2 regions of the Verrucosispora sp. WMMA2121 genome follow, and region 2 is predicted to be linked to the other one. Evidence: predicted binding sites of a transcription regulator. Region 2 holds the regulator's gene; the other holds the start of a gene.
What was found. Region 2 encodes HspR, which represses chaperone genes until heat shock. Its sites were predicted from a motif close to TTGAGTNNNNNNNACTCAA; they were not measured.

Region 1 (7,517 bases), 870 kb from region 2:
TGTTGGACGCCTATGGAACATCCGGGTTCACTGATTTGTGCCTACCAACTGCCACGAGGCCGGAGTTGCCATGAGCAATCAGCACCGTTTCCGTATCGCCGCCATTCCCGCCGACGGTGTCGGTCGCGAGGTAGTCGCCGCTGGACGGGACGTCCTCGACGCGCTGGAAGCGCGCTCCGGTGGCCGTTTCGGATTCCACTGGGAGGAGTTCCCGTGGGGCTCGGACTACTATGCCGAGCACGGAGTCATGATGCCCGATGACGGTCTGGAAAAGTTGCGCAACTTCGACGCCATCTATTTCGGCGCCGTAGGGTGGCCCACCGTGGCTGACCACATCAGCCTGTGGGGTCTCCGCCTGCGCATCTGCCAAGGCTTCGATCATTGGGCGAATGTGCGGCCGGTGAACTTTCTGCCGGGCATCACCAGCCCGCTGCGCAAGGCCGACACCGTCGAACTCGATTGGGTCGTCGTACGCGAGAACACCGAGGGCGAATACGCCGGCCTTGGCGGACGCAACCTTTCCGCCCGCGGTGCGGGCGGAGAGGTTGCCGTCCAGTCTGCCCTGTTCACCGAGGTCGGGTGCGAACGGATCATGCGGTTCGCGTTCGATCTTGCCCGGACCAGGACCCGCAAGAAAGTGGCCAGCGTCACCAAGAGCAACGCACAGCAGTACGGCATGGTCCTCTGGGACGACACATTCCGGAGGGTTGCCGCCGATTATCCGGACGTCGAGACCGAGAGTGTTCTGGTGGATGCTATGGCGGCAAAGTTCGTCCTGCACCCCGAGGACCTCTCGGTGGTCGTCGCATCCAACCTGAATGCGGATATCCTCTCTGATCTCGGCAGCGCCTTGGCGGGCAGCCTCGGCCTCGCCCCGAGCGCCAACCTCAATCCCGAACGTCGGTATCCGAGCATGTTCGAGCCGGTGCACGGGTCCGCACCCGACATCGCTGGAATGGGAATCTGCAACCCCATCGGCGCCATCGGCAGCGCCGCCATGATGCTGACCCATCTCGGCCTGCCCGACGAGGCAAAGAAGATAAACGCCGCCATCGAGGCAACGACCGCGCAGGGTCTACTGACGCGGGATATTGGCGGCAACGCCAGCACCAAGGCCGTCACCGAGGCCATCATCAAGAATCTGCCGGACTGATCGCCGTACTCCGCCGCACAAACCCCGTGGGGGCCTGGACCGACCTGCCCAGGCCCCCACGGGTGTGTCTCAGGCTGCGGTCAGACGCTGACCATCGCCGCCGAGCGACACCGCGTCGATGTCCACCGGGCGCAGCGCCAGCGCGAGGACGTCGGCGACATCGGCCAGGGTGTGCACGGTCAGCGCCTCGCGAACCTCGGTCGGCAGGTCGTCCAGGTCCGGTTCGTTGCGGGCCGGGATGATCACCTCGGTCAGTCCGGCCCGGTGCGCGGCGAGGAGCTTCTGCTTCACGCCGCCGATGGGCAGCACCCGCCCGGAGAGAGTCACCTCGCCGGTCATCCCGAACTCGGGACGTACCGGTCGGCCGCTGGCCAGCGACGCCAGGGCGGTGACCATCGTGATGCCGGCGCTGGGACCGTCCTTGGGCACCGCGCCCGCCGGGACGTGCAGGTGGATCCGCCGCCCGGCGAGGGCGTTCGGGTCCAGGCCGAGGCGACGGCCGTTGGCGCGCAGGTAGGACAGGGCGATGTGCGCCGACTCCTTCATCACGTCGCCGAGCTGGCCGGTGAGGGTCAGCCCCGGCTCGCCATCCATGCTGGTCGCCTCGATGAACAAGACGTCTCCCCCGGCACCGGTGACCGCCAGGCCGGTGGCCACGCCAGGTGTCGCGGTGCGTTCCGCCGATTCCGGCGTGTGCTTCGGCCGGCCGAGGTAGCGGACCAGGTCGTCGGCGCCGACGCGGGCGGGCGTCGGGTCGTCGGCCAGGGTCACGGCCACCTTCCGCATGATCTTCGCCAGGGCACGCTCCAGCTGCCGTACGCCGGCCTCCCGGGTGTACTCCCCCGCGATACGACCCAGCGCCGAGGGGTCCACGTCGACCTCGTCGGCGGTCAGCCCGGCCCGCTCCCGCTGCCGGGGCAGCAGGTGATCCCGGGCGATGGCCACCTTCTCGTCCTCGGTGTACCCGTCCAGGGTGACCAGTTCCATCCGGTCCAGCAGCGGACCGGGGATGGCCTCCACCACGTTGGCGGTGGCCAGGAACAACACATCGGACAGGTCGAGATCGACCTCCAGGTAGTGGTCCCGGAAGGTGTGGTTCTGCGCCGGGTCGAACACCTCCAGCAGGGCCGCGGCCGGGTCGCCGGCGTACCCCACGGAGACCTTGTCCACCTCGTCGAGCAGCACCACCGGGTTCATCGAGCCCGCCTCGCGAAGCGCCCGCACGATCCGGCCGGGCAGCGCGCCCACGTAGGTGCGGCGGTGTCCCCGGATCTCCGCCTCGTCCCGGATGCCGCCGAGGGAGACCCGGACGAACGTCCGACCGAGTGCCCGGGCGACCGATTCGCCGAGGCTGGTCTTGCCGACGCCGGGCGGGCCGGCGAGGGCCAGCACGGCACCGGAGCCACGACCGCCGACCACCCCGAGGTCACGCTCGGCGCGCCGGTTGCGCACCGCCAGGTACTCCAGGATGCGGTCCTTGACGTCGGCCAGGCCGGCGTGGTCGGCGTCGAGCACGGCCCGCGCCGCGGCCAGGTCCGTGTTGTCCTCGGTACGCGTGCTCCACGGCATCTCCAGCACCGTGTCGAGCCAGGTACGGATCCAACCCGCCTCCGGGGAGGCGTCGCTGGCCCGTTCCAGCTTGCCGACCTCGCGCAGCGCCGCCTCGCGTACCTTCTCGGGCAGGTCGGCGGCCTCGACGCGGGCCCGGTAGTCGGCCGAACCGTCCGGGGCGTCCTCGCCGAGTTCCTTGCGGATCGCGGCGAGCTGCTGCCGCAGCAGGAACTCCCGCTGCGACTTCTCCAGCCCCTCGCGGACGTCGGAGTTGATCTGCTCGGTGACCTCCTGTTCGGCCAGGTGGTCCTTGACCCAGCCGACGAGCAGTTCCAGCCGGGCCGTGACGTCGGGCGCGGCCAGCAGTTCGGTCTTCTGCCCCAGGCTCAGCCAGGAGGCGTAACCGGCCGAGTCGGCCAGTTCGGAGAGGTCGGTCATCCGTTCCATCGCGTCGATGACCTGCCACGCGCCCCGCTGCTGGAGCACGGAGGTCATCAACGCGCGGTACTCGCGGGCCAGCTCGCGGGCCCGACCAGCGGGGGCGGGTTCGTCGATCTCGGTCGCCTCGACCCACAGCGCGGCGCCGGGGCCGGGCACACCCGAGCCGATGCGGGCACGGGACAGGCCACGGATGACCGCGGCGGGTTCGCCGCTGGGCAGCCGCCCCACCTTCTCGATCGTGGCGATCGCGCCGACGGAGCCGTACTCGCCGTCCAGGCGGGGCACGGCGAGCAGCCGGCGGTCGCCGGTGGCCCGGGCCGCGTCGACCGCGGCCTGGGTGGTCGGGTCGAGGGTCACCGGGATGACCATGCCGGGCAGCAGCACGGCGTCGGTCAGTGGAAGTACCGGAAGAGTTGCCATCGAACACCTGCTATCGCGTTGGGTTGAGCGTGTCTGGCTCAAGTCACGGCAGGCCCAGGTTGTTCCTCGGTGTGACCCGGCACACAGCCCACCGGCCGCGGCGGTGCCGACCGGCCGCCGCGGCGAGCCGTGCCCACGCGGAGCAGATCCGAAATCGGGGATTCCGATGCCGCGCAAAACGCGAACCGCCGCCGGAAGCGCTTTTGTTGCGCAATTGGCGGACGATCAGTCAAACTTTGAGCACACCCCGCCAGACACAGGGAGTAATCCACGATGGCCAAACAAGTAATCACGGTGCTGACCGACGACCTCGACGGCGGAAAGGCCGACCGCACGGTCGAGTTCAGCCTGGATGGCGTGGCATACACCATCGACGTTTCCGACGAGAACGCGGGCGTCCTGCGCAAGGCGCTGGATCCGTTTATCAATGCCGGCCGGCGGCTCGGCCGTGGCGCCGCCGACACGGGCCGTAACCCACGTCGTACCATCGGTTCAGGCACCCCCGGAATGAACCGCGAGCAGAACCGCGCCGTCCGCGAATGGGCGATCCAGAACGGCTACAAGATTTCCGAGCGGGGTCGCATCCCGGTCGAGGTGACCGAGGCGTACAAGAACCGCTGAGCAGCGAGAATACCGCTCGGAACGGTTTGCGTCGGGTATGTCGCGGCCCGGGGCCGGTCACCACAGGTTTGCTCGGCTTTCCGGCAGGTGACGGGGCCGCCCGGAATTCCGGGCGGCCCCGCCGCGTGTTCGCTGTCAGTTGACCTGGATACGCACCGCGTCGAAGGCGGGGGTCTGGTTGGCCCGCTCCGACATCGGGATGCGGTGCGAACCGTCACCGGCCCAGACCGCGCACTGTGCGATACCCGAGTCCGGCAGGCCCGGGATCTGGATGGTCACCTGGTCCGGCTCGGCACCGCCGCCACCGTCCTCGGTGGCGACGAAGAAGGCCGGCACCGGCTCCGGCGCGGGCGCCTCGTCGGTGTTGTTCAGCATCCGGCAGGCGGTGTGGAAGTGGCCACGGGTCAGGCCCTGCCCGTTGAGCAGCGAGCTCTCCAGGTAGTAGCCGCCCTGCCCGGCCGGCAGGAACCGGTCCCGGACGAGGTTGCGGGTGCTGACCTGGATCGAGAAGCCCTCGTTGCGGTTGATCTCCTGCGGGAAGTCGGTGATCAGCAGCGACGGGTTGTTGGCCGCGGCGCCGACCTCGCCGAAGGCGGTGCTGATGCAGCGGTTGCCGTTCTGGAAACCGTCGTGCGCCTGGAGCTGACTGTTGTCACAGTTGTTCGCCAGCACATCCAGGCCGTTGTTGTTGCCGCCGCCGTTGTCGCCACCGTTGTCGCCGCCGTTGTTGTCGCCACCGTTGTTGCCGCCGTTGTTGTTGTCGACCGGCTGCACCTGGCAGGTGGCGAGGTTGCCGAGGCCGCGCGGCCGGGGGCCGAAGCGGTCGATGGCGATCGTGATCCGGCCGAGGGTCGCCCGACGCTTGCTGGCCAGCGGGTTGAGGATGGCGTTACGGATGAACCCCTCGCCCCGGTCGCCCTCCCTGGCGAGCCGCTCGTCGGCCTCCGTGATCTGGGTCTGCAACGCGTTCAGGTTGCGGTCGACCTCGGCGCGGGCCCGGTCGGGCACCTGCGGCAGTCGGCTGACCACGTCCGGGCAGGCCACCGCGAGGGCGCCGGTGGTCGCGTCATCGGTGCCGTCGCGGGTTTCCTGGCACTCCTCGACGGTCTGCTGCCCGTCGCCCCAGTGGTTGACCACCCAGCGGCCGTTCTGCCAGGTGCGGGTCGTGGTGGCGCCGCGAGCGGTCGGCGCGGTGGCGCCGGGGCTGGGCTCGACACATTCGGCCGCCACCGGTCGCTGCTGCTGGTTTGACCGTCGGTCACCGGCCGACGAGATCTGGGTCACGGCGACGACGCCGCCGAAGACAGCGAGCGTGGCGCCAACGGCCAGAAGTCGCTTGGTCCGCGCGTTACCGGTTGGTCGGCGCGACCGGGTTGACCTGCGCATCGAATTGCTCTCCTTCTCGATCCGGTTCCTGATTCGTGACTCGACGGACCGAACGGAATCTTGGTGGCACGCTCGACGGTGACCGCCTGAACGCGCCGGTGGCACGTCGACGAACGACGATGCCCTTTCCGCACCGTCTCCCGCGCCTGCCGGTGCGGGTTGGGGAGTTCCTGTCCATTCGCGGTGAGGTACGGGCCCGCTCCGACGGCGGTTCAAAGGCCGCGGACTTTTTTTCGATGTTTCTTTCCGCGCCCGGCCGGTCACCGTCCGCCCGGACCGGCACCGTTCAGGAGGCGGTCACCGCGGGCAGCAGATGGTCGTAGGCGAAGTCACCCACGAGTTCGTCACGGCGGTCCCGCAGCCGCCGGATGTCGGCGAGCAGATCCTCGCGTGGCAGCAACGGCGGCTCACCCGCCTCGACCGTCCGCAACCGCTCCCCGACCGCGAGGACGGCCAGGTCCTCGGCGAACCGGGACGGCTCGACGCCGCAGGAGAGTCCGTACGCCTGCGTGGTCACCCGTTCCACAAGCAGCTGACCCGGACGCACCTCGGCCCAGCTCCAGCCCTCGGCCGGACCTCGCGTCCAGTGCACGTGCAGCCCGCGCAGGATGGGGTCGGCCAGTCGTCGCGCCACGTACGCCTGCACCGCCTCGACCCGGGCGAGCGCGCCGAGGTCGTTGACCGCGCCCTCGCGCCCGTCGGGCAGTCGGCCCACGATGTCCCGGAATCCGACCGCCACCACGTCCGAGCCGGCGGCACCGGCGGCGTACCGGCGGGCGTCGACGAGGTACGCGACGATCCGTGGCCCGTGTCCGGCGGTACGCAGGGTGGCGGAGACGATCCGCAGCAGCGGCAGGCCGGTCGCGGCGGCGACGGCTTGCGTGGTCCGCGCGGCCCGCCTGGCGGTGGCGTCGGTCGACGGAGCGTGGAACTCGACGGCGAACTCGGGCCGTCCGGTCGCGGCCGTGCAGACCACGTGGTCGAACAGCGTCCGGCTGGCGGTGTTCCACTGGCTGGCCGTGAGACCCGGTGGGCGCCGCCGGACGATCTCACCCAGGCGCAGGCCGGCGTGCACCCGCTGCTCCCCCCGGACCAGCACTGGTCCACGACCCGCGTTCTCCGCCACCGGGGCCAGCTCGCGGTCGTGGTCACCGTCCATCGTGGTACCCATGAGTCCTGCCCAACCTCTCCTGGCGGGTCGGCGGCCGCTGGACCGGACCGCGGCACGCGACCGGCTCGACAAGGGTCTCCTCCCGCCGGCCGACCGAGTCTAGGATGACGATCATGCCGGCGGCTCCCCCGGCGGGCCGTCGGTGACCGGACGATGGTCGACGGCGGTCACCCGGCGGCCGGGCCGAGGAGGTCAACGGTGCGGGTGGTGTCCCTGGTGCCGTCGCTGACCGAGGCGGTGGCGACGACCCTGCCCGGGCTGCTGGTCGGCGCCACCGACTGGTGCACCCATCCGGCGGACCTGGACGTGCCACGGGTCGGCGGCACCAAGTACCCGGACCTGGATCGGGTCCGTTCGCTGCGCCCCGACCTGGTCCTGCTCAACGTCGAGGAGAATCGGCGTGCGGACGCCGATGCCCTGGCCGCGGCCGGCGTACCGGTCCGGGTGACCTATCCGCGCACCGTGGACGGTGCGCTGACCGAGCTGGCCGAGCTGCTGCGCGCTCTGGGCTGCGTAGGGCAACCGCGGTGGCTGACCCAGGCTCGTGCCGAGTGGGCCGCGCTACCGGCGACCCCGGTCCTCCGACGCGCGGTGGTCCCGGTCTGGCGGCGTCCCTGGGTGGTGCTCGGCGCCGACACGTTCGCCGGGGATCTGCTGCGGCGGCTCGGCGTCGCCAACGCGTACGCCGACCAGCCGCAGCGCTATCCGCGGCCGAGCCTGCCGCAGCTGCGGGACCAGGCACCCGAGCTCGTCGTGTTGCCGGACGAGCCGTAC
Region 2 (7,517 bases):
GGCCAAGATCGAGCTGTCCGCCGCCACCACCAGCAACATCAACCTGCCGTACATCACCGCCGGTGCCGCTGGCCCGCTGCACCTGGACGTGACGCTCAGCCGGGCCGAGTTCCAGCGGATGACGCAGGACCTGCTGGACCGCTGCAAGGGCCCGTTCGAGCAGGCCGTGAAGGACGCCGGGATCAAGGTCTCCGACGTCGAGCACGTGATCCTCGTCGGTGGCTCGACCCGGATGCCGGCCGTGACCGAGCTGGTCAAGCAGCTCACCGGCCGTGAGCCCAACAAGGGCGTCAACCCGGACGAGGTCGTCGCCGTGGGTGCCGCCCTGCAGGCCGGTGTGCTCAAGGGCGAGGTCAAGGACGTCCTGCTGCTCGACGTGACGCCGCTGAGCCTGGGCATCGAGACCAAGGGTGGCATCTTCACCAAGCTGATCGAGCGCAACACCACGATCCCCACCAAGCGCTCCGAGGTGTTCACCACCGCCGACGACAACCAGCCGTCGGTGCTGATCCAGGTCTTCCAGGGTGAGCGTGAGATCGCCGCGTACAACAAGAAGCTCGGCACCTTCGAGCTGACCGGCCTCCCGCCGGCCCCGCGCGGCGTGCCGCAGATCGAGGTCACCTTCGACATCGACGCCAACGGCATCGTCAACGTCCACGCCAAGGACCTGGGCACCGGCAAGGAACAGAAGATGACGATCACCGGCGGTTCCTCGCTGCCGAAGGACGACATCGAGCGGATGCGCCGGGACGCCGAGGAGCACGCGGAGGAGGACAAGCGCCGCCGCGAGGAGGCCGAGACCCGCAACGTGGCCGAGGCTCTGCAGTGGCAGACCGAGAAGTTCCTCGCCGAGAACGGTGACAAGCTCCCCGCCGAGAACCGCGAGAAGCTCAACGAGGCCCTCGGCGAGCTGCGTGGCGCTCTCGGTGGCAGTGACATCGAGAAGATCAAGTCGGCGCACGAGCGGCTCGCGCAGGTCTCCCAGGAGGCGGGTTCGCTGCTCTACGCCCAGCAGGCCGAGCAGGCCCAGCCGGGTGGCGAGGCCGGCACCGGCGCGACCGGTGGCGCCGACGCGACCGGTGGCGCGCAGGCCGGCGGCGCACGGCCCGGTGCGGACGACGTGGTCGACGCGGAGATCGTGGACGAGGACAAGAAGTGACGGTCCTGGCCACCCGAGCGCACGGGCAGAGGGATGAGGTAGTCGTATGACGGAGAAGCCACGAGCCGCCGACCCGGGTGACACCGGGTCGGCGCCGGGTGGCTCGGCGTCCGAGCCGGCCACCGGCGACGCGCCGCGGGTCGTCATCCGCAACAACCGCAAGATCAGTGAAATCCGTGAGCCCGACGGCACGGCGGCCGACGCCGGACCGGACGTGCCGGCGGAAGGTCTGGTCGAAGAGGCCGAGGTCGTGGTCGACTCGATCGAGGTCGAGGCGAGCGCGCTGAGCGACGCGTCCACCGAGGGGCCACCGGTTGTGGACGCGCCGGCACAGCCGGTCGGAGAACCGTCCGAGCCCGCTTCCGGCGGGCTGGGTGCCGAGCTGGAGGCGCTCCGCGCCGATCTGGACGAACGCACCCGCGACGTGCAGCGGGTGTCGGCCGAGTACGCCAACTACCGCAAGCGGGTCGAGCGCGACCGTGGCCTGGTCACCGAGCAGGCGACCGGGTCCGTGCTCGCCGCGCTGCTGCCGATCCTGGACGATCTCGACCGCGCTCGGGAGCACGGCGACCTGGTCGGCCCCTTCGGTTCGGTGGCCGAGCAGCTCGTCACCGCGCTCGGCAAGTTCGGGCTGACCCCGTTCGGCGAGCAGGGCGACCCGTTCGACCCGACGCGGCACGAGGCGGTGGCCCACCAGACCTCGGCCGACGTCACCGAGCCGACCTGCGTACAGGTGATGCGCCGGGGCTACCAGGTCGGTGAGCGACTGCTGCGGCCCGCGCTGGTCGCGGTCGCCGACCCGGAATAGTGCGCGACGGTGACCCGGCCGCCCCGCCCGCCGACACCCGGTGGGCGGGGCGGACCGGGCCCGGCGGTGGGGAGGAGGTGTACGGGTGAGTTCGAAGGACTGGATCGAGAAGGACTACTACGCGGTCCTGGGCGTGGCCAAGGCCGCGCCGGCTGATGAGATCAAGAAGGCGTACCGCAAGCTGGCCCGCGAGTCGCACCCGGACCACAATCCCGGCGACGCCAAGGCCGAGGAACGCTTCAAAGCGGTGTCCGAGGCGTACGCGGTGCTCGGCGACGACGCCAAGCGCCGCGAGTACGACGAGATGCGCTCGCTCTTCGGCTCGGGCGCGTTCCGGCGTGGTGCCCGCCAGGGCGGCCAGCCGGGCGGTGCGCCGTTCGACGTCTCCGACCTGTTCGGTGGCGCGCAGCCGGGTGGCGGCCGGTTCGCCGGTGGCAACATCTCCGACCTGTTCAGCTCGATCTTCTCCGGTGGTGGCGGGGGTGCGGGCGCGCCAGGCCCGGCCCGGGGCCGGGACATCGAGACCGAGGTGGCGCTCGACTTCGACGACGCGGTGCGCGGCGTGACCCTGCCGCTGACCCTGCGCGCGCCCGGTGTCTGCGACACCTGCCACGGCAACGGTGCCAAGCCCGGCACCGTGCCACGCACCTGCCCGGTCTGCCACGGTGCCGGGGTCACCAACCGGAACCAGGGTGCGTTCAGTTTTTCCGAGCCCTGCCGCAACTGCCAGGGCGTGGGCACGGTGGTGGACGAGAAGTGCCCGGAGTGCCAGGGCACCGGCGGAGTCACCAAGACCCGTACGCTCAACGTCCGCTTTCCCACCGGGGTGGCCGACGGCCAGCGGATCCGGCTGGCCGGCCGGGGCGAGCCGGGTGAGCGCGGCGGTCCGGCGGGCGATCTGTTCGTGCACGTGAAGGTTCGCCCGGACGAGGTCTTCGGGCGCGCCGGCGACGACCTCACCCTGACCGTGCCGATCACATTCGCGGAGGCCGTCCTCGGCACCGACCTGCGGGTGCCGACGCTCGACGGTCCGGTGACCCTGCGGGTGCCACCGGGTACGCCGAGCGGTCGCATCCTGCGTGCCCGGGGCAAGGGTGTCAGCCGCCGGGACGGTCAGGCCGGCGACCTGCTGGTCACCCTCGACGTGGTGGTGCCGGCGCGGATCTCGGACGAGGCACGGGCCGCTCTGGAGACGTTCGCCGAGCAGACCCCGCCGGCGGCCCGGGAACATCTCGACGCGCGGGTGCGTCGGTTCGGTTGATCGGTGAAGCGGTGCGGAGGTGAGCGGGATGGACGGGTTCGTCGGCTCGGATGACCCGGCATACGAGGCCAAGGTGCTGATGATCTCGGTCGCGGCGCGGATGGCGGGGATGCACCCGCAGACGCTGCGTCAGTACGACCGGCTCGGCCTGGTGGAGGCCGGCCGGGCGGCCGGTGGTGGTCGGCGGTACAGCGTCCGGGACGTGGTGCTGCTGCGCGAGGTGCAACGGCTCAGCCAGGACGACGGCGTGAACCTCGCCGGGATCAAGCGGATCATCGGGCTGGAGCGACTGCTGGAGCAGGCACAGCAGCGGGTCGCCCAACTGGAGGCCGAACTCGACGCCGCGTACCGCCGGATGGCCGAGCTGGAATCGCTGGCCCGCTTCCCCGGCCGGGATCTCGTACCCACCAACCAGACCTCGACCGCTCTGGTGGTCTGGCGTCCCCGACGCAGCCCCGGGCGCTGACGCCCGCCATCGCCGAAAGGGTGTGGCTCCGCCAGGCGGAGCCACACCCTTTCGGCGTCTCCGCGGCGCTGCGCCGCTCGTGTTTCCGCAAACCCGAGCGCCGGACGGGTTGTCCCGACTAGCCTTCCAAATAACGTCTAAACCAACTCAATCCGGACTCCGATCTGGCGGGGGGAGCCATGACGGAAGCGGCGAGGAAGGTGGCCGAGCAGACGGAGCAACGCCTCGACGACCTGGCTGAGGACGTCCAGCGCCGGTTCGACCGGATCACCAAGGGACGCGTCTCCGACCAGGTCCAGGCGGGCAGGTTCAGCGGGCGGGGCGATCGGGTCGCCGCCGACCGCGGTCAGGTCGGCCGTGGTGCCGGCCAGGTGCGCAGTGACCAGCACCGTCGTGAGCGGGGCGGGTCGCGCTGACGATCCGCCGGCGTGCGGGCCGGGAGCCACGGGGGGTCCCGGCCCGTTCGGCACGTTCAGAGCCGGCGATTCTCCCGGACCAGCCCGCCCTCGCACCACTCCCGGTACACGAAGAGCTCCGGCCGGGTCAGCAGTACCCGGCTGTTGTGCGCCCAGATACGCATCAACTCGTCGCCGTTGCGCTCGGCCTGGTCGACGAGCTTCCGGAAGCGACGCTTCGGGTGCGCCCGGAAGTTCGTCCGGATCCCGTCGGCGGCGTAGATGTAGAGGCAGTGCAGCGCGAACCGACGCGCCGGACAGCGGGTGTCCATGGCGAGTTCGAACAGCGTCATCACCAGCCGGTCACCGGAGACCAGCAGGTCCCAGTCCGGCGGCATCGACGTCAACGGGACCGAGTCGGGTTGGTAGGCCCACGCTCGCAACTCCGCCGGGCTCGGATCGACGGGGTTGGCGAAGCCGTGGAACGCTGACTCCTGCACGCTCACCGGCCAACCTTCCGCTTCCGCCCGCGGGGACGTGCGCCCACCGGGAACCTGGCTGCTGGGGCGACACGTTAACGCGGTACCGGTGAGTACCGGTAGACCCTGCGGGAAGCAATTCGGCATCTGTTGGTCGACGGGGGGCCGTCCGGACGGTCTCACCGGCCGGTGAGCGGTCACGCCCGGTCGGCCACCGGCGCCCGTTGCGCCCGTTGGGCCCGGGCCCGCGCCCGCAGCCACTGCTTGAACCAACCCAGATCCGGCAACCGGGCGAGCATCGGCCCGGTCACCACCGTGATCAGTACGTACGCCGTGGCGAGCGCCGCCAGCTGCGGATCGACGCCGCCGGCGGCCACCGCCAGCCCGGCGATGACGATGGAGAACTCGCCCCGGGGTACGAGTGCCAACCCGGCCCGCCAGCGTCCGGGCTCGGCGATCCCGGCCCGCCGGGCCGCCAGGTAGCCGGTCAACGTCTTCGTGCCCATCGTCACGAACGCGAGCAGCAGCGCCGGCAGCAGCACCGGCGGGATGCCCCGAGGATCGGTGACCAGGCCGAAGAAGACGAAGAACACGGCGGCGAACAGGTCCCGCAGCGGAGTGAGCAGTTCGGTGGCGTGGTGGGCGACCGGGCCGGACAGCGCGATGCCGACCAGGAACGCGCCGACCGCCGCCGAGACCTGGAGCTTCGCCGCGATCCCGGCCACCAGGAGGGTCAGCCCGAGCACACCGAGCAGCAGCGCCTCGGCGTCGTCGGCCGACATGAATCTGGAGATCTGCTTGCCGTACCGGACGGCGACCACGAGCACCGCGATGACGGTCACCACCGCGATGCCCAGACCGACACCGCCCTTCGCCACGCCCACGCCGGCCAGCAGGGCGGTCACCAGGGGCAGGTAGAACGCCATCGCCAGATCCTCGATCACCAGCACCGAGAGGACCACGGGTGTCTCTCGGTTACCGAGCCGGCCCAGGTCGGCGAGGATCTTGGCGATCACCCCCGAGGACGAGATCCAGGTGATCCCGGCGAGCACCACCGCGGACACCCAGCCCCAACCGAGCAGCAGCGCGAAGGCCGCCCCCGGCAAGGCGTTGAGCAGGGCGTCGATCAGCCCGGCGGGCGCGGATGCCCGCAGGTTGCCGACGAGTTCGGTGGCCGAGTACTCCAGGCCGAGCATCACCAGCAGCAGGATCACGCCGATTTCCGCGCCGACGGCGAAGAATTCCTCGCTGGCGTTGAGTTCCACGATGCCGCCGTGGCCGAAGGCGAGTCCGGCGAGCAGGTACAGCGGGATCGGTGACAGGCCGATCCGGCGGCTGAGCCGCCCGAGCAGACCGAGCAGGAACAGCAGGGCACCGACTTCGACAAGCAGGGTCGTGGTCTCGTGCATCCGCGCCTCAGCCGTCCGGATCGCCGTCGGCGAGGATGGCCGTCACGGCGTCGAGGCCGTGCCGGGTCCCGACGACGACCACCACGTCGCCCGCGGCGAACCGGAACGATGGAGCCGGTGAGACGTTCACCTCGCCGTTGCGCAGCACGGCCACGATCGAGGCACCGGTGCGGGTCCGGGCCTTGGTGTCCCCCAACGGCCGGTTGACGTACAGCGAGGAGGCCGGAATGGCGATCTGCTCGGTGAGCAGCCCGGCGGCCTGCTCGCGTAGCCCGGAGAGTTGGCCGAGCATGAGCGACGCGCCGAGAATGTCGGCCAGCGCCTCCGCCTCGTCATCGGTGAGCGGGATGTCCGCCGCGCTGGCGTCCGGGTCGTCCGGGTCGTACAGGACAAGGTCCCGACGGCCACTGCGATGGGAGACCACGCCCAGGCGACGGCCGGACTCCGTCACCAGTTCGTGGCGGACACCGATCCCCGGTAAGGCAGTCTGTTCGACACGTACTCGCACCCCGGCAACGCTACCGGCACGCCGCCGGACGTACGGAGCCGGCGCAGCGGGTACGACATCCGCGCCGGCCGCCTGACGGCTCAGACGAGCTCGGTGAGCCGGCAGGTCAGCGGGGGCCGGTCGACGCGGCTCACGGTCACCGCGACCAGGCAGCCCCGCTCGGGGTCGAGGACGATCCGCAGCGTCCGGCGGTCCGGCAGGGCGAAGCCGTGGTACGGCGACGGTTCGTTACCCAGCGGGCTGGCGTCGATGTGGACCAGGCCGGTGGCGTCCGGCTCGGTCACCGCCGACACCACGACCCGGGACAGCAGGTCCACCGGGCGGAGCAACTCCACCAACCAGGCGTCCACGACCGCCGGCCACGAGTAGAAGTACCGGGGGTCGTCCCGCGAGTCCTCCTCCGGCACCGGGGAGCTGAGCTGCTCGCCGTCGCCGCTCACCTGCATTAGGTGCCGGCCGTCGCAGCGGCGGTGCACCTCGCCGTCGGCGTCCCAGACGGTGTACGACCAGCGCAGCAGGCCGGGAGCGGCCAGCCGGTGTTCGGACAGGTGCTGGACGCTGCCGTCCGGACCGGTCGTGCCGACGGTCGCGGTCGCCGACGCCACCGCGTCCCGGGTCACCAGGGACAGCCATCTCGTCACGTCGATCTGCATGCCCTTCCTCCACCCCTGATCGAATCGGAAGGCCTCCTCGGCGAGGGTCGATCGATGGAGTGACGTGCGACAAGTGATACAGCTCACACCGCCCAGGTTGAGTGGAATAGACTCAACTCTGGTTCTGTCGGTACCAGTGGACACACCGATCCAGGGGAGCCCATGAACACCGAACGCCTCACCACCAAGAGCCGCGAGACCATCACCGGCGCCGTCGCCCTGGCGAACCAGCGGGGGCACGCCACCGTCGAACCGTGGCACCTGCTGTTGTCGCTGCTGGACACCGAGGGCTCGACCGCTGCCGGCCTGCTGCGCGCCGTCGGGGCCGACCCGGCCGAGCTGCGCCGCACCACCCAGCGCTCCGTCGACGGGCTGCCCG

Region 1: the regulator HspR is predicted to act here: its motif matches at 3,589-3,607, upstream of lon (endopeptidase La).

The regions. Positions count from the first base shown of each region.
Region 1 covers NZ_JAPZBH010000006.1:3,107,037-3,114,553, reverse strand. The annotation lists gene O7605_RS22915 (tartrate dehydrogenase) at 71-1,153, shown strand; gene lon (endopeptidase La) at 1,223-3,565, opposite strand; gene O7605_RS22905 (histone-like nucleoid-structuring protein Lsr2) at 3,839-4,186, shown strand; gene O7605_RS22900 (hypothetical protein) at 4,322-5,572, opposite strand; gene O7605_RS22895 (DUF2726 domain-containing protein) at 5,859-6,743, opposite strand; gene O7605_RS22890 (helical backbone metal receptor) at 6,942-7,517, shown strand, end outside.
Region 2 covers NZ_JAPZBH010000006.1:2,235,009-2,242,525, reverse strand. The annotation lists gene dnaK (molecular chaperone DnaK) at 1-1,159, shown strand, start outside; gene grpE (nucleotide exchange factor GrpE) at 1,206-1,967, shown strand; gene dnaJ (molecular chaperone DnaJ) at 2,053-3,228, shown strand; gene O7605_RS19190 (heat shock protein transcriptional repressor HspR) at 3,257-3,694, shown strand; gene O7605_RS19185 (hypothetical protein) at 3,874-4,110, shown strand; gene O7605_RS19180 (hypothetical protein) at 4,167-4,595, opposite strand; gene O7605_RS19175 (cation:proton antiporter) at 4,766-5,977, opposite strand; gene O7605_RS19170 (cation:proton antiporter regulatory subunit) at 5,985-6,485, opposite strand; gene O7605_RS19165 (hypothetical protein) at 6,566-7,138, opposite strand; gene clpB (ATP-dependent chaperone ClpB) at 7,301-7,517, shown strand, end outside.